Regions from separate parts of the Thauera humireducens genome, predicted to be linked through region 3. Evidence: predicted binding sites of a transcription regulator. Region 3 holds the regulator's gene; each other region holds the start of a gene.
What was found. The regulator sigma-54, encoded in region 3, starts transcription at its own class of promoters, with help from an activator protein. The targets are predictions, from matches to a motif close to TGGCACGCTTNCTGCTNA.
Positions count from the first base shown of each region.

Region 1: metK (methionine adenosyltransferase) is a predicted target of sigma-54. The motif match lies at 3,339-3,356, and genes of this name have one in related genera.
Region 2: glnA (type I glutamate--ammonia ligase) is a predicted target of sigma-54. The motif match lies at 3,148-3,165, and genes of this name have one in related genera.

Region 1 is NZ_CP014646.1:2,848,356-2,858,709, forward strand. It holds gene AC731_RS13385 (DUF484 family protein) at 1-378, opposite strand, end outside; gene dapF (diaminopimelate epimerase) at 465-1,298, opposite strand; gene AC731_RS13395 (lysophospholipid acyltransferase family protein) at 1,401-2,273, opposite strand; gene AC731_RS13400 (lysophospholipid acyltransferase family protein) at 2,270-3,169, opposite strand; gene metK (methionine adenosyltransferase) at 3,447-4,610, shown strand; gene AC731_RS13410 (calcium/sodium antiporter) at 4,735-5,826, shown strand; gene AC731_RS13415 (methyl-accepting chemotaxis protein) at 5,845-7,479, opposite strand; gene ahcY (adenosylhomocysteinase) at 7,874-9,289, shown strand; gene AC731_RS13425 (TlyA family RNA methyltransferase) at 9,311-10,168, shown strand; gene metF (methylenetetrahydrofolate reductase [NAD(P)H]) at 10,165-10,354, shown strand, end outside.
Region 2 is NZ_CP014646.1:2,655,265-2,665,618, reverse strand. It holds gene glnL (nitrogen regulation protein NR(II)) at 1-976, opposite strand, end outside; gene AC731_RS12490 (DUF4124 domain-containing protein) at 1,028-1,516, opposite strand; gene glnA (type I glutamate--ammonia ligase) at 1,653-3,062, opposite strand; gene AC731_RS12480 (cation diffusion facilitator family transporter) at 3,277-4,470, opposite strand; gene AC731_RS12475 (rhodanese-like domain-containing protein) at 4,533-4,985, shown strand; gene nadA (quinolinate synthase NadA) at 5,086-6,186, shown strand; gene AC731_RS12465 (endonuclease/exonuclease/phosphatase family protein) at 6,212-6,961, shown strand; gene clsB (cardiolipin synthase ClsB) at 6,958-8,121, shown strand; gene AC731_RS12455 (CoA-binding protein) at 8,141-8,566, opposite strand; gene gluQRS (tRNA glutamyl-Q(34) synthetase GluQRS) at 8,575-9,498, opposite strand; gene AC731_RS12445 (c-type cytochrome) at 9,758-10,180, shown strand; gene AC731_RS12440 (nitrous oxide reductase accessory protein NosL) at 10,262-10,354, opposite strand, start outside.
Region 3 is NZ_CP014646.1:3,575,256-3,585,609, reverse strand. It holds gene ubiU (ubiquinone anaerobic biosynthesis protein UbiU) at 63-1,076, shown strand; gene AC731_RS16670 (U32 family peptidase) at 1,131-2,042, shown strand; gene ubiT (ubiquinone anaerobic biosynthesis accessory factor UbiT) at 2,145-2,690, shown strand; gene thiL (thiamine-phosphate kinase) at 2,845-3,804, shown strand; gene AC731_RS16655 (phosphatidylglycerophosphatase A family protein) at 3,914-4,396, shown strand; gene AC731_RS16650 (CinA family protein) at 4,416-4,901, shown strand; gene recA (recombinase RecA) at 5,035-6,069, shown strand; gene recX (recombination regulator RecX) at 6,082-6,531, shown strand; gene lptB (LPS export ABC transporter ATP-binding protein) at 6,518-7,240, shown strand; gene AC731_RS16630 (RNA polymerase factor sigma-54) at 7,248-8,708, shown strand; gene hpf (ribosome hibernation-promoting factor, HPF/YfiA family) at 8,726-9,049, shown strand; gene ptsN (PTS IIA-like nitrogen regulatory protein PtsN) at 9,186-9,671, shown strand; gene hprK (HPr(Ser) kinase/phosphatase) at 9,640-10,354, shown strand, end outside.

The DNA of each region.
Region 1 (10,354 bases), 730 kb from region 3:
CTCGGCAAAGCGGCAGGACTCATCATTGCCACGCCACAGCTCGAGCGCGACATAAGGCACGGCGAAATCCTCGCGCAGGCTGGCCACCAGCAACTGTCCGGCCAGCTGCGGCTCGCGCGCCTCCAGCAGCTGCGCCGCAAGGCCATGCACCTTGGCGCTGATGTCGTCGTTCTCCTCGCCGAAGCGGATCAGCTCGTCCAGCTTGTGCTCGAGCTGGCGGATCTTGTCGCGCAGTGCGTGCAGCTGACGTTCGGCAAGTGAGATCGCCTGGCCGCCATGCTGCGGATGCGGCACCGTGAGCTGGGTGAACAACTCGCCGTGCTCGGCGAGGAAATCGGGGTTGTCGCGCAGGTAGCGCGCAACGTCTTCGGCGTTCATCGGCAATACTCCCGTCGGGCGACGCATGCGCCCGTCATCATACATGGCGCAACGGCCGACGGCCGCGCGCAGCGAATTCCGTGATTTCAGTCGAGCGACATCTCGCCCTCGAACACCGTGACCGCCGGTCCGGTCATCAGCACCGGCGTGCCGGGACCGCCCCATGCGATCTCGAGTTCGCCGCCGCGGGTCTCGACCCGCACCGGCGACTCCACCAGATTGCGCACAATACCCGCAACCACGGCGGCACAGGCGCCGGTGCCACAGGCGAGCGTCTCACCCGCGCCGCGCTCGAACACGCGCAGGCGCACCCGGTGCGCATCGACGATCTGCAGGAAGCCCGCATTGACCCGTGCCGGAAAACGCGGGTGGCGCTCGATCAGCGCGCCCTGCCCGGTCACCGGCGCGGTATCGACGTCGGCCACCACCTGCACCGCATGCGGGTTGCCCATCGACACCGCGGTGATCGCCACCGTCGCGTCACCCACCTGCAGCGGCTGCACCAGGGCGTCGGAATCGGATACGAAGGGCACCTTCGCCGGCATCAGCTCGGGCACACCCATATCGACCGTGACGAGCCCATCCTCGCGCAAGCGCGGCGCAATCACGCCGGATTTCGTCTCGACGCGGATCTCGCGCTTGTCGGTCAGGCCCTTGTCGTGCACGAAGCGTACGAAACAGCGCGCACCGTTGCCGCACTGCTCGACTTCGCCGCCATCGGCGTTGAAGATTCGATAACGGAAGTCGACGCCGGGCTGGGTCGCCGGCTCGACGACCAGCAACTGGTCGCAGCCGACGCCGAAGTGGCGGTCGGCGATGGCCTTGACGCGCGCCGGCGTGAGGTCGACCGGCGCGCGCGTGGCGTCAATGACGACGAAGTCGTTGCCGAGTCCATGCATCTTGGTGAAGCGCAGTCTCATCGCAGCTCTTTCAGGAGTAGGCGGTTGCAGGGCAGACCGGGTCTGCAGGCGGCGATTGTCCTCCACCATGCCGACCAGCGTCCACCGGACCGGCACGCCACCTCAGTAGAAGCGCGGCTCGCCCTTGGGCCGCGTCTTGAAGCGGCGGTGCACCCAGTAGTACTGCTCGGGCATGGTGCGCACCACGCCTTCGAGCCAGCGGTTCATGCGCAGGGTGTCGGCCTCGACGTCGTCGGACGGATAGTCCGCCCACGGCTCGCCCAGCTCCAGCACGTAGCCTTTGCCGCCGGGCAGGACGCGCGCGATGCTGGGCACCACCGCGGCACCGGCCAGGCGCGCCAGGCGCGGCAGACCGGTGATGGTGGCGGCCGGCACGCCGAAGAAGGGCACGAAGATCGATTCTCGGCGTCCGTAATCGAGGTCGGGCAAGTAGTAGAGCGGGCGGCCGGCCTTCATCGCCTTCACTGTGGACCGCACACCATCGCTGCGCGACAGCAGCAGCTGGTCGTTGAAGCGGCTGCGGCCATGATGCAGCCAGTGGTCGAAGACCTCGTTCTTCTGCCGGGCATAGACGCTGACGAAATCGCCTTCCATCGACAGCCGGGTGCCTGCCATGTCGAGACCGACGAAGTGCGGCGTGAGCAGAATCACCGGCCGCCCTGCGGCCTTCAGCGCGTTCAGGCGCTCGAGGCCCTCGATGCGCACCAGCTTGCGCAGGCGCTCCGGGCTTGCCCACCAGGCCAGGCCCCGCTCCAGCATGCTGCGCCCGGTGACGGCGAAGTGCCGCCGCGCCAGCGCACGGCGCTCGGCCTCGGACAGTTCCGGAAAGCACAGCCGCAGGTTGGTCAGCGCCACCTTGCGCCGCGGCGCCACGAACACGTAGAGCAGCAGGCCGAACGCTTCACCGATTCGCGACAGCAACGACAAGGGCAGCCAGTGGAGCAGCCAGAAGATCCCGATGGCGAGGCGACTCATTGCCCGGCCTCCGCGGCGGCGGCGACACGCTCGCCGCGCGGCTGCTTGTAGCGGTTGTAACCCCACAGGTACTGCTGCGGGCACTGCAGGATGATGCGCTCGACCTCGCGGTTGATGATGGCGACGTCGGTTTCGAGCTCGCCGGTCAGCGCCTCGGTCGGCGCCTGCAGGCGGAACACGAAGCCCTCGCCGCGCGGCAGACGCTCGGCCCAGGTGTAGATCACGCGCACCCCCTTCACCGCGGCCAGGCGTGCCGCTAGCGTCATCGTCCACGCGGGCTTGCCGAAGAAGGGCGCCCACATGCCTTCGCCTTCGCCCGGCACCTGGTCCGGCAGCATGCCCACCGCTTCCTGGCTGCGCAGGGTCTTGACCAGCTTGCGCACGCCCGACAGGTCGGCCGGAGCAGTGCGCATCTGGCCGCGCGCGCGGCCCGCTTCCATCAGCGGCTGCAGTTCGGGCTTGCGGGGCGGGCGGTAGAGCACGGTGATCGGGATCCGGGCCGCGATGCACTGCGCGGTAATCTCGAAGCACCCCAGGTGCGGCGTGATGAAGAGGATGCCCGCGCCGTCCGCACGCGCCTGCTCGACGAGCGCCCAGCCTTCGGTACGCACGGCGCCCGCCACGACTTCCTCGGCCGGGCGCAGCCAGATCCAGGGCAGTTCCAGCGCCTGCCGCCCGGCCTCGGCGATGGCCGCACGCAGCACGCGCTCGTCCTCGCGCCCGAGCGCATTGAACAGGTTCTCGCGCAGGCGCCGTGCATAGGAGGGCGACGCGCGATACACGAGCCAGCCCGCCCACGCGCCAAGACGGTGCAGCCAGGACAGCGGGAGGCGGGATAGAAGACGAAAGGAAAGATTGACCAGCACGTCAGAGTCGGGCGAATGGAAACCGGCCAGGAAACGAAGGTCCGCCGCAGCCGGACGACGAAAATCGGTCACCCGGCGCGCGACTTCACACCGGATTCAGGGGTGAATGCTTACACAGCAGACGATCCGGGTCTATAATCGCGGCGACCGCCGAGTTAAATCGACAACTTGCAGGGCGGCGACGTGGCAAGGGTGCACGCGTCACAAATACTGCTAAAGCGTCGGCTGCTCGACGAAATCCCCGGAGCTGGCCGCAGACGCAAGTCATTGGCTGATCGGGGATTTTCTGTTTCTGGAGCAGAGCAACATGGCTGAATTTCTGTTTACGTCCGAGTCCGTTTCCGAAGGCCATCCCGACAAGGTCGCCGACCAGGTCTCCGACGGCGTCCTCGACGCCATCCTGGCCGAGGACCCCAAGGCCCGCGTCGCCTGCGAGACGCTGGTGTCCACCGGCCTGGTTGTGATCTCGGGCGAGATCACCACGACCGCCCACCCCAACTATCGCGAAATCGCGCAGGAAGTCATCCGCCGCATCGGCTACGACAATTCCGACATCGGCTTCGACTACAAGAGCTGCGCCGTGCTGGCCGCGATCAACCGCCAGTCGCCCGACATCGCCCAGGGGGTGAATGCCGCCAACGACGACCCGCTCGATCAGGGCGCCGGCGACCAGGGCCTGATGTTCGGTTACGCGACCAACGAAACCCCCAGCCTGATGCCGCTGCCGATCTACTACGCGCACCGAATCATGCAGCGCCAGGCCGAAGTGCGTAAGGACGGCCGCCTGCCGTGGCTGCGCCCGGATGCCAAGAGCCAGCTGACGGTGAAGTACGTCGATGGCAAGCCGGTGGCGATCGACACCGTGGTCGTCTCCACCCAGCACGACCCGGACGTGACCCAGGAGCAGATCCGTGAGGCGGTGATCGAGCTGATCATCAAGCCGGTGCTGCCCAAGGAGCTGATGCAGGGCGATGTGCGTTACCTGGTCAACCCCACCGGCCGCTTCGTGGTCGGCGGCCCGCACGGCGACTGCGGCCTGACCGGGCGCAAGATCATCGTCGACACCTACGGCGGCGCGGCCCACCACGGCGGCGGCGCGTTCTCGGGCAAGGACCCGTCCAAGGTCGACCGCTCGGCCGCCTACGCCGGCCGCTACGTGGCGAAGAACATCGTCGCCGCCGGCCTGGCCGACAAGTGCGAGGTGCAGGTGGCGTACGCAATCGGCGTGGCGCGCCCGGTGAGCCTGATGGTCAACACCTTCGGCACCGGCAAGGTCGCCGACGAGAAGATCGTCGAACTGGTCGGCAAGCACTTCGACCTGCGCCCGAAGGCCATCATCCAGACCCTGGACCTGCTGCGCCCGATCTACTCCAAGACCGCCGCCTACGGCCACTTCGGCCGCGACGAGCCGGAGTTCAGCTGGGAGCAGACCGACAAGGCCGCCGCACTGCGCGCCGACGCCGGACTGTAATCCAAGCCAGTCCCATGCCCCTCGCCGGCAGCGGCGGGGGGCGTTTCGTTTTCAGGGCACGGCGCCGCGAACGCGTCGACGCCTATACTGTCTGTCAAAACTCCCCAGCACGCTCGATACGCCCATGCTCCAGCAAGTCCTGATGTTTGGCCTCGGCCTCACCGTTCTCGTCATCGGCGCCGACGTACTGGTGCGCGGCGCCTCGCGCCTGGCGGTCTCCTTCGGCGTATCGCCGCTAGTGGTGGGCCTCACGGTGGTCGCCTTCGGCACCAGCGCACCGGAAATGGCGGTGTCGGTCGGCTCCGCATTGGCCGGCAGCCCCGACCTCGCGATCGGCAACGTGGTGGGCAGCAATATCTGCAACGTGCTGCTCATCCTCGGCATCTCGGCGCTGATCACACCGCTGCTGGTCGACGAGCAAATCATCCGCCAGGAGATCCCGATCATGATCGGCGTCTCCGCGCTGCTGGTGGTGATGGCGCTCGACGGCCGGATCGGCATTCTCGAATCCGTCGTCCTGTTCGCACTGGTCATCGCCTACACCATCTTCCTGGTCGTACAGTCGCGACGTGCCTCGAAGGCGGCGCAGGACGAGTTCGAGACCGAGATTCCGACCTCCACCTGGGACCGCCACTGGGCGGTGCAGGTGGCCCTGATCGTGGTCGGCCTGGTCATGCTGGTGGTGGGCGCGGACTGGCTGGTGGACGCTGCCGTCGCCTTCGCGCGCGCCTTCGGCATCAGCGACCTGGTGGTCGGACTGACCGTGGTGGCCGTTGGCACTTCGATGCCCGAGATCGCGACCTCGATCGTCGCCGCGATGCGGGGCCAGCGCGAAATCGCGGTCGGCAACGTGGTCGGCAGCAACATCTTCAACATCCTGGCCGTACTCGGCGCCTCGGGCATCGCCTCGGGCATCACCACCGGCGCAGGCCTGCCGGTGTCGGAGGCTGCACGCAACTTCGACCTGTGGGTGATGCTGGCCGTCGCCTTCGCCTGCCTGCCGATCATGCTCTCGGGCCGCGAGATCGCACGCTGGGAAGGCGGCGTGTTCCTCGCCTACTACGCCATCTACACCGCCTGGCTGGTGCTGCAGGCGCAGCAGCACAGCAGCCTGCCGGCGTTCTCGGGCGTGATGCTGGGCTATGTGCTGCCGATCACTGTGATCACGCTGGTCGTCAGCATGGTCCGACAATCGGGCAGCACAGCCAGTCGCTGATCACCCCGGCGCCGGCTCTCAGGGCGACACGCGGAAGCGGCGTACCGACTGCTCGAGCGCGTCGGCGAGCTGGCTCAGCTCCCCGGCGCGCTGCAGCGAATCGCGCGTCGTACCGTGGCTTTCCTCGCTCATGCGGGCAATGCGCTCGACGCTCTGGGCGATGTCCGTACTGGCCTGGCGCTGTTCGCCAAGGGCGACGTTGATCGATCCGACCACCTCGCGCACCTCGACCGCGCTGCCCTCGAGCGCGGCCACGGCGGCACGCGCACGCTCGGCGTTCTCGGCGCCGCGCTCGGCGAGCTGACGTCCGTCCTCCATCGTCCCCACGGCCTGCCGGGCATTGGCCTGCACGCGCTCGATCATGGCGTTGATCTCATGGGTCGACTGGCGGGTACGCTCCGCCAGCTTGCGCACCTCGTCGGCGACGACGGCGAAACCGCGCCCCTGCTCGCCCGCGCGCGCAGCCTCGATCGCCGCATTGAGCGCCAGCAGGTTGGTCTGCTCGGCGATGTCCTGGATCACCTGCGCGATGTTGGAGATGCTCTCCGCGCTGACGCCCAGGTCCGCCACCACCGCGGCCGATGCGGTCATGCGCTGCGCCACCAGGCCGATGGTCTCGACCGCCTGGTTGATCACCTTCACGCTGTCGCGCACCTGTGCTTCCGACTCGCCGCTGAGGCGGTCGGCGTCGTTCGCATGCTCGGCCACCACCGAGATGCTGGTACTCAGCTCCTCGATCGAGGCTGCGATCGCCTGCGCGGCATCGGTCTGCACGAGCGACGCCGCGGCCACCTTCTCCTCGTTGCTGCGCAGGGTGTCGGCCGCGGCCACAAGCCGCCCGGCATCGGCACGGATGCCACGGATAATGGTTTCCAGTCCGCCCTGCATGCCCTGCATCGCGGCCAGCAGGCTGCGTCCGTCGCCACCGCGGACCACGACGCGCTGCTGCAGGTCTCCGTCGGCGATGCGGTGCGCGACCTCCGCAGCATAGGCGGGCTCGCCACCCAGTCGGCACAGCACGTTACGCGTCACCAGCACCGAGGCCACCACGCACACCAGCAGCGCAAAGGCGCCCAGCCCCAGCACGACGAGCCGGCTGCGCTCCAGCGCCTGGGCCGAATCCGAGCGCATCCCGGCGGTCAGCTTCTCGAGATGCTCGATCTGCTTCAGCAGTTCGCCGCGGATCTCGCGCCAGGCCGGCGTCTCACCGCGCACCAGCACCTCGCGCGCAGCCTGCAGATCGTCGGCCCGCACCTTGGCGATCACCTCCGCCTGCAGCGGCGCCCAGCGCTGGACGACCTCCTGCATGCGCGCAGCCGCCGCCGCGCCGCCATCGAGAACATGCCCGCGCGCGACGATCTGCGCCAGCATGGCGTCGAACTGCTTTTTGGCCTGGTCGAAGTTCTCGTAGGCCTTCGAGTTGGCCGGGTCGAGCAGGATGTTGCGCAGCGCCTGGCCCATCTGCAGGCCCTGCGCGTAAGTGCGGGTGACGTCGCGCTCGACGGCGAGCTCGGTGTCGATGAAGCCGGACAGGCGCTCGCCGCCGAGCTGCATCTGCCACAGTGCGCCACCCAGGGCGAGCAGGAAAAGACCACAGGTCGCGGCGGCCAGCAGCACCAGCTGGGATCTTACGGACAGGGTGTTGGAAGCCATATCTGTTCTCTTGCGTGCAGTAAGGGAGAGTGCCCCGGCGCCGGGCCCGGGCTGTAATAAGAATATTCTTATAAGCATATCGGCAGCATGACGAAAGCCTTTAGGGACGATGTCACGCTCGGGAGGCTGGTCGCGCATCGCGCGCCAGCTGCATCACGGTTCACGACCGCCGCCATCAGCTATAATCCGAGCACTCCGAGGAGCGCTGCGAGGCGCCGGGCCGTCCGGCCCTGGCCCCCAGGCTCGGACCCCGCCGCCATGGCGGGCAGCAGTCAACGGCGCTCACCCTGCTAATCATCTTCAACCCTGCCGGGTTCGGGATGTCGGGTGAGCCCCTTGCAGTCAGTTCGCGCTGCCCTCTCCCCTCCCGCCCGGCCATAGCATGGAGCTTCACATGAACGCTGTGGCTGACAAGAACTTCACCGATTTCGTCGTTGCCGACCTGTCGCTCGCCGACTGGGGTCGCAAGGAAATCCGCATCGCCGAAACCGAAATGCCCGGCCTGATGGCGATCCGCGAGGAATACGCCGCCAGCCAGCCGTTGAAGGGCGCGCGCATCACCGGTTCGCTGCACATGACCATCCAGACCGCGGTGCTGATCGAGACGCTGACCGCGCTCGGCGCCCAAGTGCGCTGGGCCTCGTGCAACATTTTCTCGACCCAGGACCACGCCGCCGCCGCCATCGCCGCCTCCGGCGTGCCGGTGTTCGCGGTCAAGGGCGAGTCGCTGGAAGACTACTGGGACTACACCCACCGCATCTTCGAATGGGCCGACGGCGGCTATTCGAACATGATCCTCGACGACGGCGGCGACGCCACCCTGCTGCTGCACCTGGGCGCGCGTGCGGAAGCTGATCTCGCGGTGCTGGCCAATCCGGGCTCGGAAGAGGAAACCATCCTCTTCGCCGCCATCAAGGCCAAGCTGGCGCAGGACCCGACCTGGTACTCGACCCGCCTGGCGCAGATCAAGGGCGTGACCGAGGAGACCACCACCGGCGTGCACCGCCTGTACCAGATGCACGCGCGCGGCGAACTGAAGTTCCCGGCGATCAACGTCAACGATTCGGTGACCAAGTCCAAGTTCGACAACCTGTACGGCTGCCGCGAGTCCCTGGTCGACGGCATCAAGCGCGCCACCGACGTGATGGTGGCCGGCAAGATCGCCGTGGTCTGCGGCTACGGCGACGTGGGCAAGGGCTCGGCGCAGGCGCTGCGCGCGCTGTCCGCCCAGGTGTGGGTGACCGAGATCGACCCGATCTGCGCACTGCAGGCCGCGATGGAAGGCTATCGCGTGGTGACCATGGAGTACGCCGCCGACAAGGCCGACATCTTCGTCACCGCCACCGGCAACTACCACGTGATCACCCACGACCACATGGCGAAGATGAAGGACCAGGCCATCGTGTGCAACATCGGCCACTTCGACAACGAGATCGACGTCGCCTCGGTCGAGCAGTACCCGTGGGAAGAGATCAAGCCGCAGGTCGACCACATCATCTTCCCCGACGGCAAGCGCATCATCCTGCTCGCCAAGGGCCGCCTGGTGAACCTCGGCTGCGCCACCGGCCACCCGAGCTACGTCATGTCGAGCTCCTTCGCCAACCAGACGATCGCGCAGATCGAGCTGTTCACCCGCACGGCGGACTACCCGGTGGGCGTCTACACCCTGCCCAAGCACCTCGACGAGAAGGTCGCCCGCCTGCAGCTGAAGAAGCTCAACGTGCAGCTCACCGAGCTGAGCGACGCGCAGGCGGCCTACATCGGCGTGCCGAAGCAGGGCCCGTACAAGACCGACTCGTACCGCTACTGAGCGACGCCGGAGGCCGTCCCGATGAGCATGAATTCCTTCCATGCCCGCCAGGGACGGCCGCGCCATGCGGCCGAGCACAGGCAGCCGGTCGATCGCCACGGCCTGCTGAGGATCGACCAGCTGCTGGTGGCGCAGGGGCTCGCGCCCTCGCGCACTGCGGCGCGCGCGCTGATCGAGGCCGGTCGCGTCAGCCATGAGGGCCAGCCGGTCACCAAGCCGGCGCTGGAACTGCCGCCCGACGCCCGGCTGGCCGTCATTCCGGACGACAGCGACCGCTTCGTCTCCCGCGGCGCGCTCAAGCTCGAAGGCGCGCTCGCGCGCAGCGGCCTGGACGTGCGCGGCACCATCTGTCTCGACATCGGCCAGTCCACCGGCGGCTTCACCGACTGCCTGCTGCAGGCCGGTGCGACGAAGGTGGTCGGGGTCGAGGTCGGCCACGACCAGCTCCATCCGCGCCTGCGCAAGGATCACCGCTGCGTCACGCTCGAAGGCCTCAACGCCCGCCAGCTCACCACGGCGGATCTCGGCACGCACTGCCCGCCGCACGGTTTCGATCTGCTGGTGTGCGACGCCAGCTTCATCTCGCTCGCCCTGCTGCTGCCGCAGTGGGCGGACCTGCTGTCGCCCAGCGGCCATGTGCTGGCGCTGGTCAAACCGCAGTTCGAGGTGGGCCAGCAAGGCCTGGGCAAGGGCGGCATCGTGCGCGACGCCTCGCTGTACGCCGAGGTCGAAACCCGCCTGCGCGAAGCGGCCCACGCCGCCGGGCTGATCATCCTCGACTGGTTCGATTCGCCCATCACCGGCGGCGACGGCAACCGCGAATTCTTCTTCCACGCCATCCGCACGCCGGGTGGCGACACCGATCCGGACACACCATGAGCATCGACATCTCGATCGAGTTCTTCCCCCCCAACACCGCCGAAGGCGCCGACAAGCTGCGTGCCACGCGCGACAAGCTGGCGGCCCTGAAGCCCGCCTTCTTCTCCGTCACCTATGGCGCCGGCGGCTCCACCCGCGAGCGCACCTTCGCCACCGTCAAGGAAATCGCCGCCGCCGGCTACGAGG
Region 2 (10,354 bases), 920 kb from region 3:
AGCTCTGGGCCAGCGACAGGCCCAGCCCGCTGCCGCCATCGCGTCCCGAAACCAGCGGATAGAAGATCTTGTCGCGAATTTCCACCGGAATGCCGGGACCGTTGTCGATCACTTGCAAGTCCAGTGCCAGCTTGAAGCGACGCTTGGCCAGCGTGACCTGGCGCGCGATGCGGGTGCGCAGGCGGATCTCGCCGTGGCCCTCCAGCGCCTGGGCGGCGTTGCGCACGATATTGAGGATCGCTTGTATCAGCTGTTCGCGGTCGGCGGTCAGTTCGGGCAGGCTGAGATCGTAATCGCGGCGGATGTCGAGGGCGGGGAATTCGGCCAGGATGAGCCGGCGTACGCGCTCGAGCACGTCGTGGATGTTCAGCGGCGCAGGACGCATCATGCAGTGCGAGCTCAGCAGCCGGTTCATCAGGTCCTGCAGGCGATCGGCTTCGGCGATGATGACGTCGGTGAACTCGCGCAGTTGCGGGTCGTCCAGTTCGTGCTGCAACAGTTGCGCCGAGCCGCGGATGCCGCCCAGCGGATTCTTGATCTCGTGCGCGAGGTTACGGATCAGCTCGCGGTTGGCCTGCTGCTGCTGCAGCAGTTGTTCTTCGCGCGCGACGCGCAGCTGGGCGTCGATCGGGCGGAACTCCAGCAGCAGGCGCACGCCGGCGGTGTCGACGGGGCTGACGGTGCAGTCCAGCCGGATCGGGTCGGCGTCGCCGCGGGTGATCGTCAGATCCTGGCCGGTGTAGCTCCAGTTGGTATGCAGCGCGTTCTCGAGTGCGGCGCCGAGTCCCGTCGGCTCGCCGAGCAGGCGGCTCAGCGGCAAGCCCAGCAGCTTACGCTGGCTGATGGCAAACAGGTTTTCCGCGCCCGGATTGATGTAACGGATGACGAGCTTGCCATCCACCAGCACGACGGCGGAGGACAGCAGCTCGAGGCCTGCGAAGGGGCCTGTGGCGATAGGGGGCGGAGACTTCGGCATGGGCGCGTCCTGTTTGTCTTCCCGATGACATGCAAGATGCGCGCCAGCGACTTATCTCAGACCCGAGATCTCCCGGCGCAGGGCTTCGATGTTGCGCTTGTGCAGTTCGACCTTGTCCTTGAAGGGCTGCAGGCGGTCGAGCACCTTCTGGTAGTTGCGTTCGTCGCCCATGCGCACCGACTCCTGTTCGGCAAGCGCCTGCTCGGCAGCGGTCAGCGCGCCCTCTTCGGTGGCCAGTTCGGCTTCCAGGACCTGGCGGCGGGAGTCGTCCCGGGCCCGCTGGTCGGCCGGGCTCACGCGCGGGAAGCCGGACGGCGTGCCGGCGGGGCTGGCGGCGGGGCCTGCGGCCGGGCGGCGGACCGGCGCGGGCACGGTCGAGATTGTCTGGTCGGTATCGAGTGCCTTGCAGCCGCGCGCCACGTTGCGGTCATTCGTGTAGGTGATGCGGCCTTCGGCATCGGTGCATTTGTACACCTCGGCCTGCGCAGGAAGAACGGTACCCAACAGCAGGATCAGGGGGAGGATTCGAAACAGTCGCATGTTCGTGTCCGCGGGCTTGCTGCGCCAGGCGGAAAGGTCCGGCCTGCGCCATCCTGACGGTATGAAGCCCGATTAGACCCGATAAAAAAAGGACGGGCAATGCCCGTCCTTTTCTGGGAGCGCAGTAATCCGGGGATTACAGGCTGTAGTACATGTCGAACTCCACCGGGTGGGTGGTGATGCGCATGCGGTCGACTTCTTCCTGCTTCAGCGCGATGTAGGCGTCGATGAAGTCGTTGGAAAACACGCCGCCACGGGTCAGGAACTCGCGATCCTTGTCCAGGTACTCCAGCGCCTGTTCGAGGCTGGTGCACACGGTCGGGATCAGCGCGTCCTCTTCCGGCGGCAGGTCGTACAGGTTCTTGTCGGCCGGGTCGCCCGGGTGGATCTTGTTCTGGATGCCGTCCAGGCCCGCCATCATCAGTGCGGCGAAGCACAGGTAGGGGTTGGCCAGGGGGTCCGGGAAGCGCGCTTCGATGCGGCGACCCTTCGGATTGGCGACGTAGGGGATGCGGATCGAGGCCGAACGGTTGCGGGCCGAGTAGGCCAGCTTGGTCGGGGCTTCGTAGTGCGGCACCAGACGCTTGTACGAGTTGGTACCCGGGTTGGTGATGGCGTTCAGCGCACGGGCGTGCTTGATGATGCCGCCGATGTAGTACAGCGCGGTCTCCGACAGGCCGGCGTAGCCGTTGCCGGCGAACAGGTTCTGGCCGTCCTTCCAGATCGACTGGTGCACGTGCATGCCGGAGCCATTGTCACCGACGATGGGCTTGGGCATGAAGGTGGCGGTCTTGCCGTACTGGTGGGCGACGTTGTGCACGATGTACTTCAGCACCTGGGTCCAGTCGGCGCGCTTGGTCAGCGTGCTGAACTTGGTGCCGATCTCGCACTGGCCCGCGTTGGCCACTTCGTGGTGGTGCACTTCGACCGGCACGCCGCAGGCTTCGAGCGCGAGCACCATGGCGGCGCGCACGTCGTTGAGGCTGTCGACCGGCGGCACCGGGAAGTAGCCGCCCTTGACGCGCGGACGGTGGCCGGTGTTGCCGCCTTCGAACTTGTCGGCGGTGGACCAGGCGGCCTCTTCCGAGATGATCTTGCTGTACACGCCGGACATGTCGACCGACCATTCGACCGAGTCGAAGATGAAGAACTCGGGTTCCGGGCCGAAGTAGGCGGTGTCGCCGATGCCGGTGCTCTTCAGGTAGGCCTCGGCGCGCTTGGCGATCGAGCGCGGATCACGGTCGTAGCCCTTGCCGTCGGACGGCTCGATGACGTCGCAGGTGATGACCAGCGTGGTCTCGTCGAAGAAGGGGTCGATGTAGGCGGAGCTCGGTTCCGGCATCAGGATCATGTCGGAAGCCTGGATGCCCTTCCAGCCGGCCAGCGACGAACCGTCGAACGGGTGGCCGTGCTCGAAGTGCTCTTCCTCGAAGGCCGAAACAGGCAGGCCGACGTGGTGTTCCTTGCCGCGGGTATCGGTGAAGCGCAGGTCCACGAAGCGGACTTCGTTTTCCTGGATCATCTTCATGACGTCTTGAGCGTTCATTTTCACTCCTGGTGAGATGAGGCGGTGTTTGTAACGAGCGGTCTTGCACCGGCGGTCACCAGTGCGTGAATTTCGTGGTTCAGACAAAGCACTAAGCGTGCCAGCCCTTGTTTCACCTGCAGATCATTGTGCCACAAGGGGGATGTGCGAAAGCGGTGCCTTTGGGGTTGTGCGAACGCACCATTATGGTGCGTTTGATGCGTTGAATGCACCATTATGGTGCGGACTGGCCGTAGAAGCTGATCGAACGGTAGTGGGCGTGCTCTGCCAGCCAGGCTTGCCGCCGTCGCTGGAGCGCCGACTCGCTGTCGGGTGGCAGGGCGGCAGGCAGCAGCACCTCGACATCGACGCGGTTGCCCAGGTAGTGGATCTGGATGCGTTTGGGCTCGACGGCGTCGGTGCCGAGCAGCGCATGCACCATCGCGACGACCTCGTCGCGTTCGGGCAGCGGCCCCGGGGGTACCGTCTGCAGATCGCCGTCGTCCTCCGGGTCGATATGGACCAGGACGTCCTGCACTTCCGGATGCGCCGAGCGTACGCGCAGATAGACCGCGTCGGACACGCGGTGTCCTTCCGACACCGTGAGCCTCGGTGCGACCTGGACATGCGCGTCGCACAGCACGCGGTCCGCCATGCGCCGCGTGCGCATGTCGTGCAGTCCGATCACGCCGGGCGTCTGCTCGATGGTCTGGCGGATGCGCGCGAGCTCCTCTTCCGACAGTCCGGTGTCGATCAGTTCGCGCACCGCCTTCCAGGCGAGGCGAAGGCCCATGTGCAGGATCAGGAAGCCGACGACCGCTGCCGCGAGTGGCTCGAGGAAGGGGTAGCCGGCCAGGCTGCCGCCGATGCCGGCGGCGACGACCAGCGACGACGCCGCGTCGGAGCGGGCGTGCCATGCGTTGGCCTCGAGCATGGGGGCGTTGAGCCGCCGCGCGGCCGCGAGCGTGAAGCGGAACAGGCCTTCCTTGGCCGCCAGCGTGAGCAGCGCCATGACCAGCGCGGCCGGGTGGAGCCCAGGCTGGGCGCCCATGTTCTGCAGGCGCAGGCCCGAACTCCACAGAAAGCCGATGCCGACCGCGGCAAGCACGCCACCGAGCAGCATCGTCGTTGCCGTCTCGATGCGGCCGTGGCCGTAGGGGTGATTGGTGTCGGCCGGGTCCGCGCCACGCCGGCCCGCCAGCAGCACGAGCAGGTCGGTGACCAGGTCGGACAGGGTGTGGGCGGCGTCCGCAACAAGGCTGAACGCGTTCGCGAACAAGCCGATCGCCACCTGCGCGACCGACAGGGTGGCGTTGGTGATGATGGCGACGATGGTCGCGCGCTGGATGTCGCGGCCGCGAACGGCTTCGTCGGTGTGCTGGACGCGTGAGGGACGGGCGGCGGAGAGGGGCAGATCGGGGTCGTTCATGCAGGGGGGCGGGATGGACGCGCTATACTTCGGTCAATATTGGATTCTAGACGGATGTCCGCATGGGAACCTTGTCAGATCTGCTTGCGCTCGCGCAGCAACGTGCGCTCAATCTCGACGTGCCCTACCAGGGCGCGCTGACGCCCGGCGAGGCGTGGCAGGTGCTGCAGCTTGCACCCGGAGCCAGGCTCGTCGACGTGCGCTCCCGCGCTGAACTCGACTGGGTCGGGCGCGTGCCCGACGCGGTGGAGATCGAGTGGGCCTCTTGGCCGGGCATGCAGCGCAACGCCAACTTCGTCAGCCAGCTCAGGCATCAGGTCGATCCGGAGGCGCTTGTCATGTTCATGTGCCGCTCCGGTGCGCGCTCGGACGGTGCCGCGCGTGCGGCCGTCGAGGCCGGCTACAGCAACTGCTACAACGTCCTCGAGGGCTTCGAGGGCGACAGGGATGCCAACGGCCAGCGCAACCGCATCGGCGGCTGGCGTCACGCCGGTCTGCCCTGGCATCAGGGCTGACACATCCCGACAACACGGGCCGGAGCGACGCCGGAACCCCTCCAGGCGCCCGCCGGTCCGACATACGAAGGTAACGCCCCACAGGAGCCGGATTCGCATCATGCAAGTAGCCACCATCAGCTTCGACCGCTTCAACGTGCTCGCCGACAACGAGGCGCAGGAGCGCATCCGTGCCGCCCGCGCCCGCCTCGGCGAACGGGCGGTGCTGCTGTGCCACCACTACCAGCGTGCAGACGTGTACCAGCACGCCGACCTCACCGGTGACTCGCTCAAGCTCGCCCGCCTGGCCTCGCAGACCGACGCCGAGTACATCGTGTTCTGCGGCGTGCATTTCATGGCCGAAGTCGCCGACATCCTCTCCAATCCGAGCCAGATCGCGATCCTGCCCGACCTCGCCGCCGGCTGTTCGATGGCCGACATGGCCAACCTGGCCAAGGTCGAGCGCTGCTGGCGCGAACTTGCCGAAGTGCTCGACCGGCCTGACGAACGGATCACGCCGGTCACCTACATCAACTCGGCGGCCGATCTCAAGGCCTTCTGCGGTGAGCACGGCGGCATCGTGTGCACCTCGACCAACGCGCCGACCATCCTCGACTGGGCGTTCTCGAAGCGCGAGAAGGTGCTGTTCTTCCCCGACCAGCACCTGGGGCGCTGGACCGGCTACAAGAAGGGCATCCCGCTCGACGAGATGGTGGTGTGGGACCCGGATCTCGAATACGGCGGGCTGACGCCCGAGCAGATCCGCAAGGCCAAGATCCTGCTGTGGAAGGGGCACTGCTCGGTGCACCAGATGTTCCAGCCGGTGCATATCGACCGCTGGCGCGAGAAGAACCCGCAGGGCCTCGTGATCTCGCACCCGGAGAGCAGCCTCGAGGTGTGCCAGAAGTCCGACTACGTCGGTTCCACCGAATACATCATCAACACGATTGCGGCCGCACCCGCAAACACGCACTGGCTGGTGGGCACCGAGCTCAACCTCGTCAGTCGCCTGGCCGAAGAGATGAAGCCGCAGGGCAAGGTCGTGCAGTTCATGGCGCCCACGGTGTGCATGTGCTCGACGATGCAGCGCATCGACCCGCAGCATCTGGCATGGACGCTCGAGAATCTTGCCGAAGGCAATGTCGTCAACCAGATCAAGGTGCCGCAGCACGAGGCCGAACTCGCGCGCATCGCCCTCGATCGCATGCTGGCGGTGTCCTGAGCCGCTACCCCGGAGCCCGGCGGCCATGACGCTGAGGATCTGCAGCTACAACATCCACAAGGGCTTCTCGCAGTTCAACCGCCGCATGGTGGTGCATGAACTGCGGGATCGCCTGCGCACGCTGGACTCCGACCTCGTCTTCCTGCAGGAGGTGCAGGGCCTGCACCTCGTGCATCCCAACCGCCATCCGAACTGGCCGGCGCTGCCGCAGCATGAGTTCCTGGCGGAAGAGGCCTGGCACGAGACCGCCTATGGCGGCAATGCGGTGTATGACCACGGCCACCACGGCAACGCCATCCTCAGCCGCCACGCCATCCTCAGTCAGGCCAACCAGGACGTGTCCGACCATCGCTTCGAGCGCCGCGGCCTGCTGCATTGCGAGATCGAGCTGCCCGGTTTCGATGTGCCGGTGCATTGTGTCTGCGTGCATCTCGGCCTGATCGGCGGCAGCCGCCGGCGGCAGATGGAGGCACTGGCCGAGCGCATGGAGCGTCTGGCGCCCGACGGCGCGCCGCTCATCATCGCCGGCGACTTCAACGACTGGCGCAACCGCGCCGACAACCTGCTTGCGCATCGCCTTGGTCTCACCGAGGCCTTCGGCAGCGGCCGCGGGCGGCCGGCACGCAGCTATCCGAGCGCGCTGCCCTTCTTCCGACTCGACCGCATCTACGTGCGCGGCTTCCGTGTGCGACGTGCCGAGGTGCATTTCGGCGCGCCCTGGGCGCAGATCTCCGACCATGCGGCCCTGACGGCCGAACTGGAGCCGCTGGCTTGATTCCCAGCCCGCTGCCAGGGAATGCCCTGACGCTGCTGGAGAATGGCGAGCAGTATTTCCCGGCGCTGCGTGCCGCCATCGACGGCGCCGAGCGCGAGATCTTCCTGCAGACCTACATCTTCGAGCCGGACGAGACCGGCCGCAGCGTCGCCGATGCGCTCGAGCGCGCGGCGGCGCGCGGGGTCGAGGTGCGCGTCATGGTCGACGGCTTCGGCGGGCGCAGCTTCGTGGCCCAGCTGATGCCGCGGATGATCGAGCGGGGCGTGCAGGTGCTGATCTACCGGCGCGAGCTGCGGCCGCTGTCGCTGCGTCGCCACCGCCTGCGCCGGCTGCACCGGAAGGTCGTGGTGATCGACGGCCGGGAGGCCTTTGTCGGCGGCATCAACATCATCGACGACTACGAGCACGGCGCGGCGGTACCGCATCCGCGTTTCGACTATGCGGTGCAGGTGCGGGGGCCGGTGCTCGAACAGATCGTCGCCTCCGTGCACCGCCTGTGGCGCCTGGTGGTGTGGGCGAGCTTTCGCCGTCGCCAGCATGCGCCCTTGATCGCGCCGGCGCAGACGGCCGTCGTTGGTGACATCCGCGCCGCCTTCGTCGTGCGCGACAACCTGCGCTTTCGTCACGCGATCGAGGACGCCTATCTGTCGGCGATCGGTCGCGCCCGCCACGAGATCGTGATCGCCAACGCCTACTTCTTTCCGGGGCGGCGTTTCCGCCAGGCCTTGACCGATGCGGCTGCGCGCGGGGTGCGCATCACGCTGCTGCTGCAGGGCGTGGCAGATCATCCGATGCAGCGCTATGCCACGCGCGCGCTCTACTCGTATTTCCTCGCGCGTGGCATCCGCTTGTTCGAGTACCACCGAAGCCACCTGCACGCCAAAGTGGCGGTGGTGGATGGTTACTGGACAACAGTGGGGTCGAGCAACATCGACGCCTTCAGCCTGTTGCTGGCGCGCGAGGCCAATGTCGTGATCGAGGACAGCGCCTTTGCCCGGCAATTGCGAGACAGTCTCGAGCGTGCCATCTGCAGCGGCGCGACCGAACTGCGTCCGGCCGACTGGCAGCGCCTGTCGCTGCTGCAGCGCGCGCTCAACTGGGTCTCCTACCAGCTCGTTCGCCTCGCGATCGGCCTGGCCGGCTACGGCGGCAAGCACTGAGTCTGCCGACGGCGTGCCCTCAGCGCCCGATCAGGACGGCGTGCTCGACCTTGGTGCAGCGGTCCATCACCACTTTCAACCCGGCGTCGGCGGCGCGTCGTGCCGCCTCGGGTGCGATCACGCCCAGCTGCAGCCACAGGCCGCGTGCGCCGATGGCGATCGCGTCGTCGACGATCGGCATCACGTCCTCGGGGCGGCGGAACACGTCGACCAGGTCCACCGGGCCCGGGATCTCGCGCAGGCTGGCGTAGCACTTTTCCCCAAGCACCTGGTCGCAGGCCGGATTGACCGGGATGATCGTGTAGCCGGCGGCGCGCAGGTAGCGCGCGACCTCGTTGCTCGGCCGCTGCGGGTTGGGCGACAGGCCGACGATGGCGATGGTCCGCGTGTCCTGCAACAGGGCGCGGGTGGCGGCGCGGTCTGCGCTGATGTCGTTGATGTGCATGGGACTCCTCAGTCGATGTCGGGGGCTGGCGCATGGCGGCAGCGCGGGACGGCGGCGAGCCGCCAGTGGTGCAGCGCCCAGCTCCATACTTCGGTGAGCGCTGCGCGGTCGAGTCCGGCAGGCGGGGCCTGGCCGAGGAAGCGCAAGGCCGCGACCAGCGCCCCCGCGGGTGGATGTGCGTCGACCGCGCGGGCCAGGGTCTGCTTGGAGAGCTTCTCGCCGGCCGCGTTGGTTGCCACCGGCAGGTGCGCATAGGCGGGCTGCGGGAAGCCGAGCAGCTGTTGCAGGTGAATCTGGCGCGCAGTCGAATCGAGCAGGTCGGCACCGCGCACCACGTGCGTGACGCCGGCGTCGGCGTCGTCGACGACCACGGCGAGCTGGTAGGCGAACAGGCCGTCCGCGCGCAGCACCACGTAGTCGCCCGAGTCCTGCGCGAGATCCTCGCGCTGAGGCCCCTGGACGGCGTCGTCGAAGGCGACGACGCCGTCGGCGCGTACGCGCCAGGCCCGCGCGCTGCGACCGGGTGGCAGGCCGTTGCGGCAGGTGCCGGGATAGCGGCGCGAGCCATCGCGCGTCAGTGCGGAGTCGGCCATCTCGCGCCGGGTGCAGGCACAGGCAAAGGCGTGGCCGGCAGCCTTCAGGCGCTCGAGGGCGGCGGCGTAGGCCGCGGTGCGACGGCTTTGCCAGACGATGTCGCCGTCCCACTCGAAGCCGAGGCGTGCCAGCGTGGCGATGAGGCCGTTAGCGGCGCCCTCCACCGTGCGTGGCGTGTCTACGTCCTCGATCCGCAGCAGCCAGCGGCCGCCACGGCTGCGCGCATCCAGGTAGCTGCCTGCGGCCGCCACCAGCGAGCCGAAATGCAGGGGGCCGCTGGGTGAGGGGGCAAAGCGGCCAGTGGGCGGGCGCGACGCCAGGGGGGCTGAAACGGTCACGTGAGCAAACGGGTGGGCGGTGAGGTGTGAAAGCCGATTGGGCGGAAGCCGATGGTGCCAGCTCCGCGCGATGGGTGGGATTCTGCATCAATTGCCCTCGAGCGGCACGGGGTGGAGCGGTTTGCATTTCGAGACGCTTGCCGGGGGGGAATTGATTCCTGTCAATCCACTACCCGGCACCGGGCGGGTAGCATCGGGTCAAGTTCGAAGCGTCGTTGTCCGTCACGCATCGTCTGCCCCATACGACTGGAGAGTTCCCATGAAAAAGACCCCGCTAATCCTCGCCTCCGTGCTTTCCGTCCTGCTCGCTGCCTGTGGCGGGCAGGATTCGGGCAGTTCGGCAGGCTCCGCGCCGGCGCCTACGGCCGCCGCGCCTGCGGCGGCACCTGCACCTGCGGCTCCGGCTCCGGTTGCCGCAGCGCCGGCCAATGCCGCGGGTGAGAGCATCTACAAGAAGACCTGCGCACTCTGCCACGCCGCCGGCGTTGCCGGTGCGCCCTTGCCCGGCAACAAGGACGAGTGGGCCCCCCGCATCGCGCAAGGCAAGGACACGCTGTACAAGCACGCCATTGAGGGCTTTACCGGCGCCAAGGGCATGATGCCGGCCCGTGGCGGCGCGGCGACGCTGAGCGACGACGACGTCAAGGCCGCGGTCGACTTCATGGTGGCGAAGTCGCAGTAAGCCCGCAGCGCGTTCCGCAGCAATCGAGACGGAGGCGAGAGCCTCCGTCCTTCGTTAACGGGACCCGATGTCGGGCGTGCTTCAGTGGGTATGGCCGGAGTGGGTCGAACTGCGCAGGCCATTCATCACGCGGCGGTCGACCTCGGGAAACGCGAGGGCGCGGCCGCCATGCTC
Region 3 (10,354 bases):
CCCCTTTTGTTTTGCGGCATTAAGGTTGCGGGGCATTTTTCCCCTGCCTTGGTCCCGCCTCAATGACTTCTTCCCCGATCGAGCTCGTCTGTCCCGCCGGCAGCCTGCCGGCCCTCAAGACCGCCATCGACCACGGTGCCGACTGCGTCTATCTCGGCTTCAAGGACGCCACCAACGCACGCAACTTCTCCGGGCTGAACTTCGACCCGGCACAGGTGCGCGAGGGCGTCGCCTATGCCCACGCACGCAAGCGCAAGGTGCTGCTGGCGCTCAACACCTACCCGCAGACCGACAACTGGTCGAGCTGGACGCAGGCCATCGACCGCGCCGCCGAATACGGCGTCGACGCGCTGATCCTCGCCGACCCCGGCCTGATGGCCTACGCCACCAGGACCCATCCGCAGCTGCGCCTGCACCTTTCGGTGCAGGGTTCGGCCACCAGCTACGAAGCGATCAACTGGTACCACGAACACTTCGGCATCCAGCGCGCGGTGCTGCCGCGGGTGCTGTCGATGGCGCAGGTCGAGAGCGTCGTCGCCCACACCCCGGTCGAGATCGAGGTCTTCGGCTTCGGCGGCCTGTGCGTGATGGTCGAGGGACGCTGCGCGCTGTCGGCCTACGCCACCGGCGAGTCGCCCAACTGCAACGGTGCCTGCTCGCCGGGCAAGCACGTGCGCTGGGAAGACACGCCGCGCGGCATGGAGACGCGGCTCAACGGCATCCTCATCGACCGCTTCGCCGACGGCGAGCGCGCCGGTTACCCGACGCTGTGCAAGGGCCGCTTCGAGGTCAACGACGAGACCTACTACGCACTCGAGGAGCCGACCAGCCTCAACACGCTCGAGCTGCTGCCCGAACTCGCCCGCATCGGCATCCGCGCGATCAAGATCGAGGGTCGCCAGCGCAGCCCGGCCTACGTCGCCCAGGTCACCAAGGTCTGGCGCGCTGCGCTCGACAAGCTCAAGTCCGGCGGCGCCGAAGGCTTCAGCGTGCTGCCGGCGTGGATGGCCGAACTCAACAAGGTCTCCGAAGGCCAGAGCCACACGCTGGGCGCCTACTACCGCCCGTGGAAGTGAGCCCCGCGCACGCTGCATCGCACCGCATCATCCGAACGAACTGAGACGCCCCCGATGAAACTCGCCCTCGGCCCCCTGCTCTATTACTGGCCGCGCCAAAGCGTGCTCGATTTCTACGCCGACATCGCCGAAAGCCCGGTCGACAGCGTCTATCTCGGCGAGACGGTCTGCTCGCGCCGTCACGAACTGCGCCTCGACGACTGGCTCGAGGTCGGCCAGATGCTCGCCGCCGCAGGCAAGGAAGTGGTGATGAGCACCCAGGGCCTGATCGAGTCCGAGTCCGACCTCAAGGTGCTGCGCCGCATCGTGCGCCAGAGCGCAAGCGGCGAGCCCGGCTTTCGCGTCGAGGCCAACGACATGGGCGCGGTGCGCCTGTTGACCGACGCTGGCGTGAAGAACTGGATCGCCGGCCCGACGCTGAACATCTTCAATCCGGCGACGCTGCAGCTGATGGTCGATTCCGGCGCCACGCGCTGGGCCGTCGCTCCCGAGATGTCGGGCGCGGCGCTGGCCGAGGTGCGCGCAGCGCTCGCAACGCCGATCGAGACCGAGGTCTTCGCCTACGGCCGGCTGCCGCTGGCGCATTCGGCGCGCTGCTTCACCGCCCGCCACTTCAACCTGCAGAAGGACACCTGCGAGTTCCGCTGTCTGTCGATCATGGACGGCATCACGCTGCGCACGCGCGAAGGCGAACCCTTCCTCACCCTGAACGGCGTGCAGACCCAGTCGGCGCGCGTGCACAACCTGCTCGCCGACCTCCCGGCCGTGCAAGGCAAGGCCGAGATGCTGCGCATCAGCCCGCAGGGCGCCAGCACGCGTGGCATCGTCGAACTCTTCCGCGCCGCGCTCGACGGTGCCCACACGCCGGCCGACGCGCTCGCCGCCAGCCGCGCGCTGATGGTCGAGGCGCCGTGCAACGGCTTCTGGCACGGTCGCGCCGGCGTGGAGCAGTACATCGCCGCCTGACCGGCAGGGACCGCCCGCCCCTGCCGGTCAGCGTCCCCGCCCAGAACCCCGTCTTCGCCCCCCGCTCTCGTCGCCCGCCCGCCTCACCCCCGGAGACCGAACATGCCTGCCCTTCCCGCGCTTCCAGCCCTGCCTCGCCCGCCGCTGCCCGCCGACCTGCTGCCCGGCAGCCTGCGCCGACGCATCGGCGAACGCCTGGAGAACCTTCGCATTCCCGACTTCACCGTGCCGGCACCGGTGGCGAAGCTGGTGTCGCGTCTGCCGCAGCAACCGCCCACGCAGGTGCTGACACTGGCGCTGAACCTCGCGCTCGATCGCATCCTGCCGCGCGACACGCTCGCGCCGCTCACCGGCCATCACCTGCAGATGCGCGTGCTCGATGCCGGCCTCACGCTCGACTTCACCCTCACCGAAAAGGGCTTTCGCCGCGCCACGCCGGCGGCGGACAGGAAACCGGACCTGATCATCTCCGCGACCACCCGCGACTTCATGGCGCTGGCACTGCGCGAGGAAGACCCCGACACCCTGTTCTTCAGCCGTCGCCTGCGCATGGAAGGCGACACCGACCTCGGCTTGCTGGTCAAGAACACGCTCGACGCGGTCGACTGGGACGCACTGAAGGCTCGCCTCACCGGCCGCCGCGGCTGAGACCTCCGACACGTCCGACCTCAGGCATCCGCCCGGCTCGCGCACCCGGCCGGAGGTGCGGAGCCTGACGGCCGGCGGCGTGACCTGCGCCACCCGCACGCGCCATCTGCGTTAAGCTTGCACCCCCTCGATACCGTGCTGGCCCCGACGCGCGATGCCTTCCGAATTCGACCTGATCCGGCGTCATTTCAGCCGGCCCCCGCGACATACCGACCTCGCTGTCGGGGACGATGCCGCGCTGCTGAGCCCACGCGCCGGCATGCAGCTGGCGGTCTCGACCGACATGCTGGTCAGCGGCACCCACTTCTTTCCCGACACCGATCCGGAAGATCTCGGCTGGAAGACACTCGCGGTCAACGTCTCCGACCTGGCAGCGATGGGGGCTGAGCCGCGCTGGGCCTTCCTCGCCCTTGCCCTGCCGGCAGCCGACGATGCCTGGATCGCGGCCTTCGCGCGCGGCCTGTTCGCCTGCGCCGAAGCCTTCGGCGTAGACCTTGCAGGTGGCGACACCACCCGCGGCCCGCTGAACCTGTCGGTCACCATCATCGGCGAGGTCCCCGCAGGAAAGGCGATCACCCGTGCCGGCGCCCGCGCCGGAGACGAGCTGTGGATCTCGGGCCAGCCCGGGTTGGCTGCGCTTGGACTGGCTGCGCTGCGCGGCGAGGTCGCACTGGACGCGGCCGGGCACGCCCGCTGCGTGGACGCCCTGCAGCGTCCGCTGCCGCGCGTCGAACTGGGCCTGCAACTGCGGAGCCTGGCGACGGCGATGCTCGACGTATCCGACGGCCTGCTCGGCGATCTCGCCCACATTCTGGAGCGTTCCGGGGTTGGTGCCATCGTGGAGGTCAACGCCCTGCCGCTCTGCGCGCTGCGCGCGACCGGCGCGGACGCGGCGACGGCCAGACGCTGCCTGCTGTCCGGCGGTGACGACTACGAGCTGCTGTTCACCGCACCGGTCGGCGCACGCCCGGCGCTACGCGAACTGTCCACCAGACTGGGTCTGCCGCTGCACCGCATCGGCCAGATCACCGGCCAGACAGGCGACTGCCTGCTGCGCGAATCCGACGGCATGCTGGCTCCCGCCAGCGCCTCGGGCTACGATCATTTCGCCTGAGTAGTCATTTCGCCTGAGTAGTCATTTCGCCTGAGTAGTCATTTCGCCTGAGCGTGCGCACGCGAGCCGCCACGCCCACATACCGCAGAACCCCGATCAGGACCCCTCAATGCGCCCAACCCCGCGCCTGCTGCTGAGCCACCCGACCCACTTCATCTCCCTCGGCTTCGGTGCCGGACTGTCGCCGTGGGCGCCGGGCACGGTCGGCACCTTGCTGGCGTGGGCGCTGTACCCGTTGATCCGCACCCCGCTGTCGGAATTCGTCTTCCTCGCCCTGCTCGCCAGCCTGTTCGTTGCCGGGGTGATCGCCGCCGAACGGACCGGACAGGCACTGGGCGTGCCGGACCATGGCGGCATCGTATGGGACGAGATGGTCGCCACCTGGCTGGTGCTCGCATTCGCCCCCAAGACGCTGCTGTGGCAGGCCATCGCAGTGGCGCTGTTCCGCTTCTTCGACATCGTCAAGCCGCCGCCGGTGCGCTGGGCGGACCGCAGCTTCAAAGGCGGCTTCGGGGTCATGTTCGACGACCTCGTTGCGGCGGGCTACACCTTGCTGGCACTGGCGGTACTGGTCACACTGTTCGGCATCTGATCCGAAGGGGAGGAGAGGCATGGACACCGAACTCGACGCGCTCTCGGTCGCGGTCGGCGAGGCGCTGGCCGCGCGCGGCTGGATGCTGGCCACCGCGGAGTCCTGCACCGGCGGCTGGATCGCACAGGTCGTCACCGCCACCAGCGGCAGTTCGGCCTGGTTCGACCGCGGCTTCGTCACCTACTCGAATGCGGCCAAGACCGACATGCTCGGCGTCTCTGCGCACACGCTCGACAGCCACGGTGCGGTGAGCGAAGCCACGGTCGCCGAAATGGCGGAAGGCGCCCTGGCACGCAGCACCGCGGACCTGGCCGTCGCGGTATCCGGCGTCGCCGGCCCGACCGGCGGCAGCGCGCAGAAACCCGTCGGCATGGTGTGCGTGGCCTGGGCGCAACGCGGGGTGCCGACACGGGTCCGTACGCTTCAGCTGCCCGGGGATCGCACGGCCGTGCGCCGTCAGACCGTGATCCACGCGCTCAGCGAAGTGATCGAACTCGCTCGCTGAAGCGGCTGGCGGGCGCCGACCCGCGGCATTGCTGTATTCATTTACAGGTCTTACACTGTCGCCGTCAGAGATGCCCGACAGCATCACAGCAAGCTCTGTGCCATAATTCGCCAATCACTCAGGAACGACTTTCATGGACGACAACAAGGCCAAGGCGCTCGCCGCTGCGCTCTCGCAGATCGAAAAGCAGTTCGGCAAGGGCTCGATCATGCGCATGGGCGACGGCAACGTCGAACGCGACATCCAGACCGTGTCCACCGGCTCGCTCGGGCTCGACATCGCACTCGGCCTCGGCGGCCTGCCGCGCGGTCGTGTGGTCGAGATCTACGGCCCGGAATCATCCGGCAAGACCACGCTGACGCTGCAGGTCATCGCCGAGATGCAGAAGCTCGGCGGCACCGCCGCGTTCATCGACGCCGAACATGCGCTCGACGTCGGCTATGCCGAAAAGCTCGGCGTCAACATCCAGGACCTGCTGATCTCCCAGCCCGACACCGGCGAACAGGCGCTCGAGATCGCCGACATGCTGGTGCGCTCGGGCGGCGTGGACGTGGTCGTGGTCGACTCGGTCGCCGCGCTGACGCCCAAGGCCGAAATTGAAGGCGAGATGGGCGACCAGCTGCCCGGCCTGCAGGCCCGCCTGATGTCGCAGGCGCTGCGCAAGCTCACCGCCAACATCAAGCGCACCAACACGCTGGTCATCTTCATCAACCAGATCCGCATGAAGATCGGCGTGATGTTCGGCAGCCCGGAGACCACCACCGGCGGCAACGCGCTCAAGTTCTACGCCTCGGTGCGCATGGACATCCGCCGCACCGGCACGATCAAGAAGGGCGACGAGGTCGTCGGGTCCGAGACCCGCGTCAAGGTGGTGAAGAACAAGGTCTCGCCCCCGTTCAAGGAAGCGCACTTCGACATCCTGTACGGCGAGGGCATCTCGCGCGAAGGCGAGATCATCGATCTCGGCGTCGACCACAAGATCGTCGACAAGTCCGGCGCCTGGTACGCCTACAAGGGCGACAAGATCGGCCAGGGCAAGGACAACTCGCGCGAGTTCCTGCGCAACAACCCTGCGCTGGCGCGCGAGATCGAGAACAGGGTCCGCGTCGCGGTCGGTCTGCCTGAAATGCCGCCGGCGACGCCCGCTGCGGCAGCCGCCGAGGCCTGAGCGCCCGACGCCATGGCCGAGCCCAGCCTGCGCGAGCGCGCCCTTCGCCACCTCGCCCGCCGCGATCATTCGCGCGCCGAGCTGGCGCGCAAGCTCGCCGCGCATGGCGAGGCCGACGAGGTCGAGGCCGTCATCGCACGCATGGGCGAACTCGGGTTGCAGTCCGACAGCCGCTTCGCGGAAGCCTTCGTGCGCGGCAAGGCCGCGCGTTTCGGCGCGAGCCGGCTGCGCAACGAGCTGGCCCGTCGCGGCATCGAGCGCGAGCTGATCGACGAGGCCATCGCCGGCGAATGTACCGAGTCCGAGATCGAGCGTGCCCGCAGCGTGCTGCATGGCCGCTTCCGCGAGCCGCCGACCGACCCCCGCGAGTGGGCCCGGCAGGCGCGCTTCCTGCAAACCCGCGGCTTTGCGCCCGACCTGATCCGCAAGCTGCTGAAAGAGCCCTACGATGAGTCTGCTTAAGGTCGCCGGTCTGCAGAAGCGCTACAAGGCGCGCACGGTGGTGCACGACGTCGGCTTCGAGGTCGGCTCGGGCGAGGTCGTCGGCCTGCTCGGCCCCAACGGGGCGGGCAAGACCACCTGCTTCTACATGATCGTCGGCCTGGTGCGTGCCGACGGCGGCCAGATCGGACTGGACGGCAAGGATCTCACCCACCTGCCGATTCACGCCCGCGCCCGCCTCGGCCTGTCCTACCTGCCGCAGGAAATGAGCGTGTTCCGCAAGCTCACGGTGGCCGAGAACATCCGCGCGGTGCTCGAACTGCAGGGGCTGGAGTCACGCCAGATCGACGAACGCCTGCAGGAACTGCTCGAGGAACTGGGCATCACCCACCTGCGCGACAACACCGCGATCTCCCTGTCGGGTGGCGAACGCCGCCGCTGCGAGATCGCCCGCGCGCTCGCCACCGATCCGCGCCTGATCCTGCTCGACGAGCCTTTCGCCGGCGTCGACCCGATCGCCGTGATCGATATCCAGAAGATCATCCGCTTCCTCAAGGAACGCGGCATCGGCGTGCTCATCACCGACCACAACGTGCGCGAGACGCTTGGCATCTGCGATCGCGCCTATATCATCAGCGAGGGTCGCGTGCTCGCCAGCGGCCAGCCTGACGAGATCATCGCCAACGAGAAGGTGCGCCAGGTCTACCTCGGCGAACATTTCCGCCTCTAGCGCCCGAATGAAACCCAGCCTCCAGCTCAAGCTCTCGCAGCACCTCACGCTGACGCCTCAGCTGCAGCAGTCGATCAAGCTGCTGCAGCTGTCCACGCTCGAGCTGAACCAGGAGATCGAGCGCTTCCTGCTCGAGAACCCGATGCTCGAGCGCGAGGAGATCGACGACTTCGTGCCGCAGCCCGGTCTCGCCACCAGCACCCCGCCTGCCGAACGTGAGCGCGAGCGCGAACGCGAAACCAGCGCCGAGGCCGCCAGCGACGGCGAAGCAGGAAAGGCGAACGATCGCGAGGACAACGAGGAAGGCATCGACTGGTCCAACGTCGGCAGTGGCGCCCAGGCCAAGCGCGACGATGACGACGACACCGACTTCCAGGAGTTCCAGGCGGCCGAGCTGTCGCTTCGCGACCACCTCGACGAACAGGTGGCGCTGTCGCCGCTCTCCGACCGCGACCGCGCGCTGGTGCGCTTCATCATCGAGGCGCTGGACGACGACGGCTACTTGCACCAGCCGCTCGAGGAATTGCTCGAGTTGCTACCACCCGAGCTCGACATCGACCTCGACGAGCTTTCCATCGCGCTGCGCCACGTGCAGCACCTCGACCCTGCCGGCATCGGCGCACGCAGCCCGCAGGAATGCCTGTCGCTCCAGTTGCGTGCGATGCCCGAGACGCCGACGCAGATGCTCGCGCTCGAGATCGTTGACCAGCATCTCGAACTGCTCGCCGAGCGCAACTTCGCGCGCCTCAAGAAACACACCGGTTGCGACGACGACCAGCTGCGCGCTGCCCACGCTCTGATCTGCAGCCTCGACCCGCATCCGGGCTCGCGCCACTCCGTCTCCGAGACGCGCTACGTGCTGCCTGACGTCATCGTGCGCAAGATCCGCGGGCGCTGGACCGTCAGCCTCAACCAGGACGCGATGCCGCGCCTGCGCGTCAACCGGCTCTACGCCAGCCTGCTGCAGCAGAACCGCGGCCAGGGCGGCGGCCTGACCGGCCAGTTACAGGAAGCACGCTGGCTGATCAAGAACGTCCAGCAGCGTTTCGACACCATCCTGCGGGTCTCCCAGGCCATCGTTGACCAGCAGCGGCAGTTCTTCGATCATGGAGACGTGGCGATGCGGCCACTCACTCTCCGGGAGATCGCGGACCAGCTCGAACTGCACGAATCCACCGTTTCGCGCGTCACAACGCAGAAATACATGGCGACGCCGCGCGGTGTGTTCGAACTCAAGTATTTCTTCGGCAGCCACGTCTCCACCGACACTGGCGGAGCGGCCTCTTCCACGGCGATTCGGGCACTGATTCGTCAACTGGTGGACGCCGAGGACAGCAAGAAGCCGCTGTCCGACGCACGGATTGCAGAAGTTTTGGGCCAGCAGGGTATCGTGGTCGCACGACGCACCATCGCGAAGTACCGCGAATCACTGAATATCCCGCCGGTCAGTCTGCGCAAATCGATCTGACAACAACAGGAGTTACCATGAATCTCAACATCACCGGGCGCCACGTCGAGGTCACCCCGGCCATCCGTGACTACGTGAGCACCAAGCTTGACCGCGTCATCCGCCACTTCGACAACGTCACCAGCGTGGCGGTGATCCTCTCCGTCGAAAAGCTGAAGCAGAAGGCCGAAGTCACGCTGCACGTGCGCGGCAAGGATCTCTTCGTCGAAAGCGACGACGCAGACATGTACGCCGCCATCGACTCGATGGCTGACAAGCTCGATCGTCAGGTGCAGAAATACAAGCAGAAGATGGCCGACCACAACCACGAAGCCCTGAAGCATCAGGAGCCGGAAGCCTGATTGCCAGGTTGCGGTTTTATGTCCGGGGTGTGGGTATAATGCGCGCGTTTTCAAGACGCGGCTTCAACGCATCCCGGTCCGTCCGATCGCCCAGCGCGGCGCCAGCGGCAACGGCGCTGCGCAAGCTCCACTGCGAATGAGCCTGATACCTCAACTCCTGCCACTGTCCAATGTGGTGGTCGATCTCGATGCAAGCAGCAAGAAGCGTGTCTTCGAACAGGCGGGGCTGCTTTTCGAGAACAACCAGGGCATCGCCCGCAGTCTCGTGTTCGACAGCCTGTTCGCTCGAGAACGGCTTGGCTCCACAGGCCTCGGCCAGGGCATCGCCATCCCGCATGGCCGCATCAAGGGCCTGAAGGAAGCGGCCGGCGCCTTCCTGCGCCTGGCTGCCCCGGTGCAGTTCGATGCGCCCGATGGCCGCCCGGTGAATCTCCTGTTCGTGCTGCTGGTGCCCGAGCAAGCCAACGAGACCCACCTGCAGCTCCTGTCCGAGCTCGCGCAGATGTTCAGCGACCGCGCCTTCCGCGAAGCACTACTGAACGCGCCCGACGCCGAACACATCCACCAGATGTTCCTCGACTGGGGTACCGATGCGGCAGACAAGCGTCGCGAGGCTGTTTGAGGCCCAGCGCGAGCGCCTTGAACTCACCCACGTCAGCGGACGGCTCGACGCCACGCTGGCCGTCGCTGAAGAGCGTATCTGGCCGGCCGACCTCGTCGGCCACCTCAACCTGATCCACCCCACGCGCCTGCAGATCATTGGCGCAGCCGAGCTGGCCTGGGCACGGCGCCAGACGACCGACAAGGTCGCCCATCACCTCAACGAGATCCTGTCGACCCGGCCACCGGCCATCATCATCGCCGACGGCTGTGCTGCCTCGAACATCATCCACGGCATCTGCGAGGCCCACGACGTCGCCCTGTTCACCACGCCGCAGCCCGCGGCCGGCGTGATCGACCAGCTGCGCCTTTACCTGTCACGGGAACTGGCCGAGAAGATCTCCTTGCACGGCGTCTTCATGGACGTGCTCGGTGTGGGCGTGCTGATCACCGGCGATTCGGGCGCAGGCAAGTCGGAACTCGCGCTGGAGCTGATCTCGCGTGGCCACGGCCTGGTGGCGGACGACGTCGTCGAGTTCTCGCGCGTCGCCCCCACCGTGCTCGAAGGACGCTGCCCGCCGATGCTGCAGGACTTCATCGAAGTCCGCGGCCTGGGCATCCTCAACATCCGCACCATCTTTGGCGAGACGGCCTGCCGGCGCAAGATGCGCTTGCGCCTGGTCTGCCACCTGGAGCGCCGTCAGC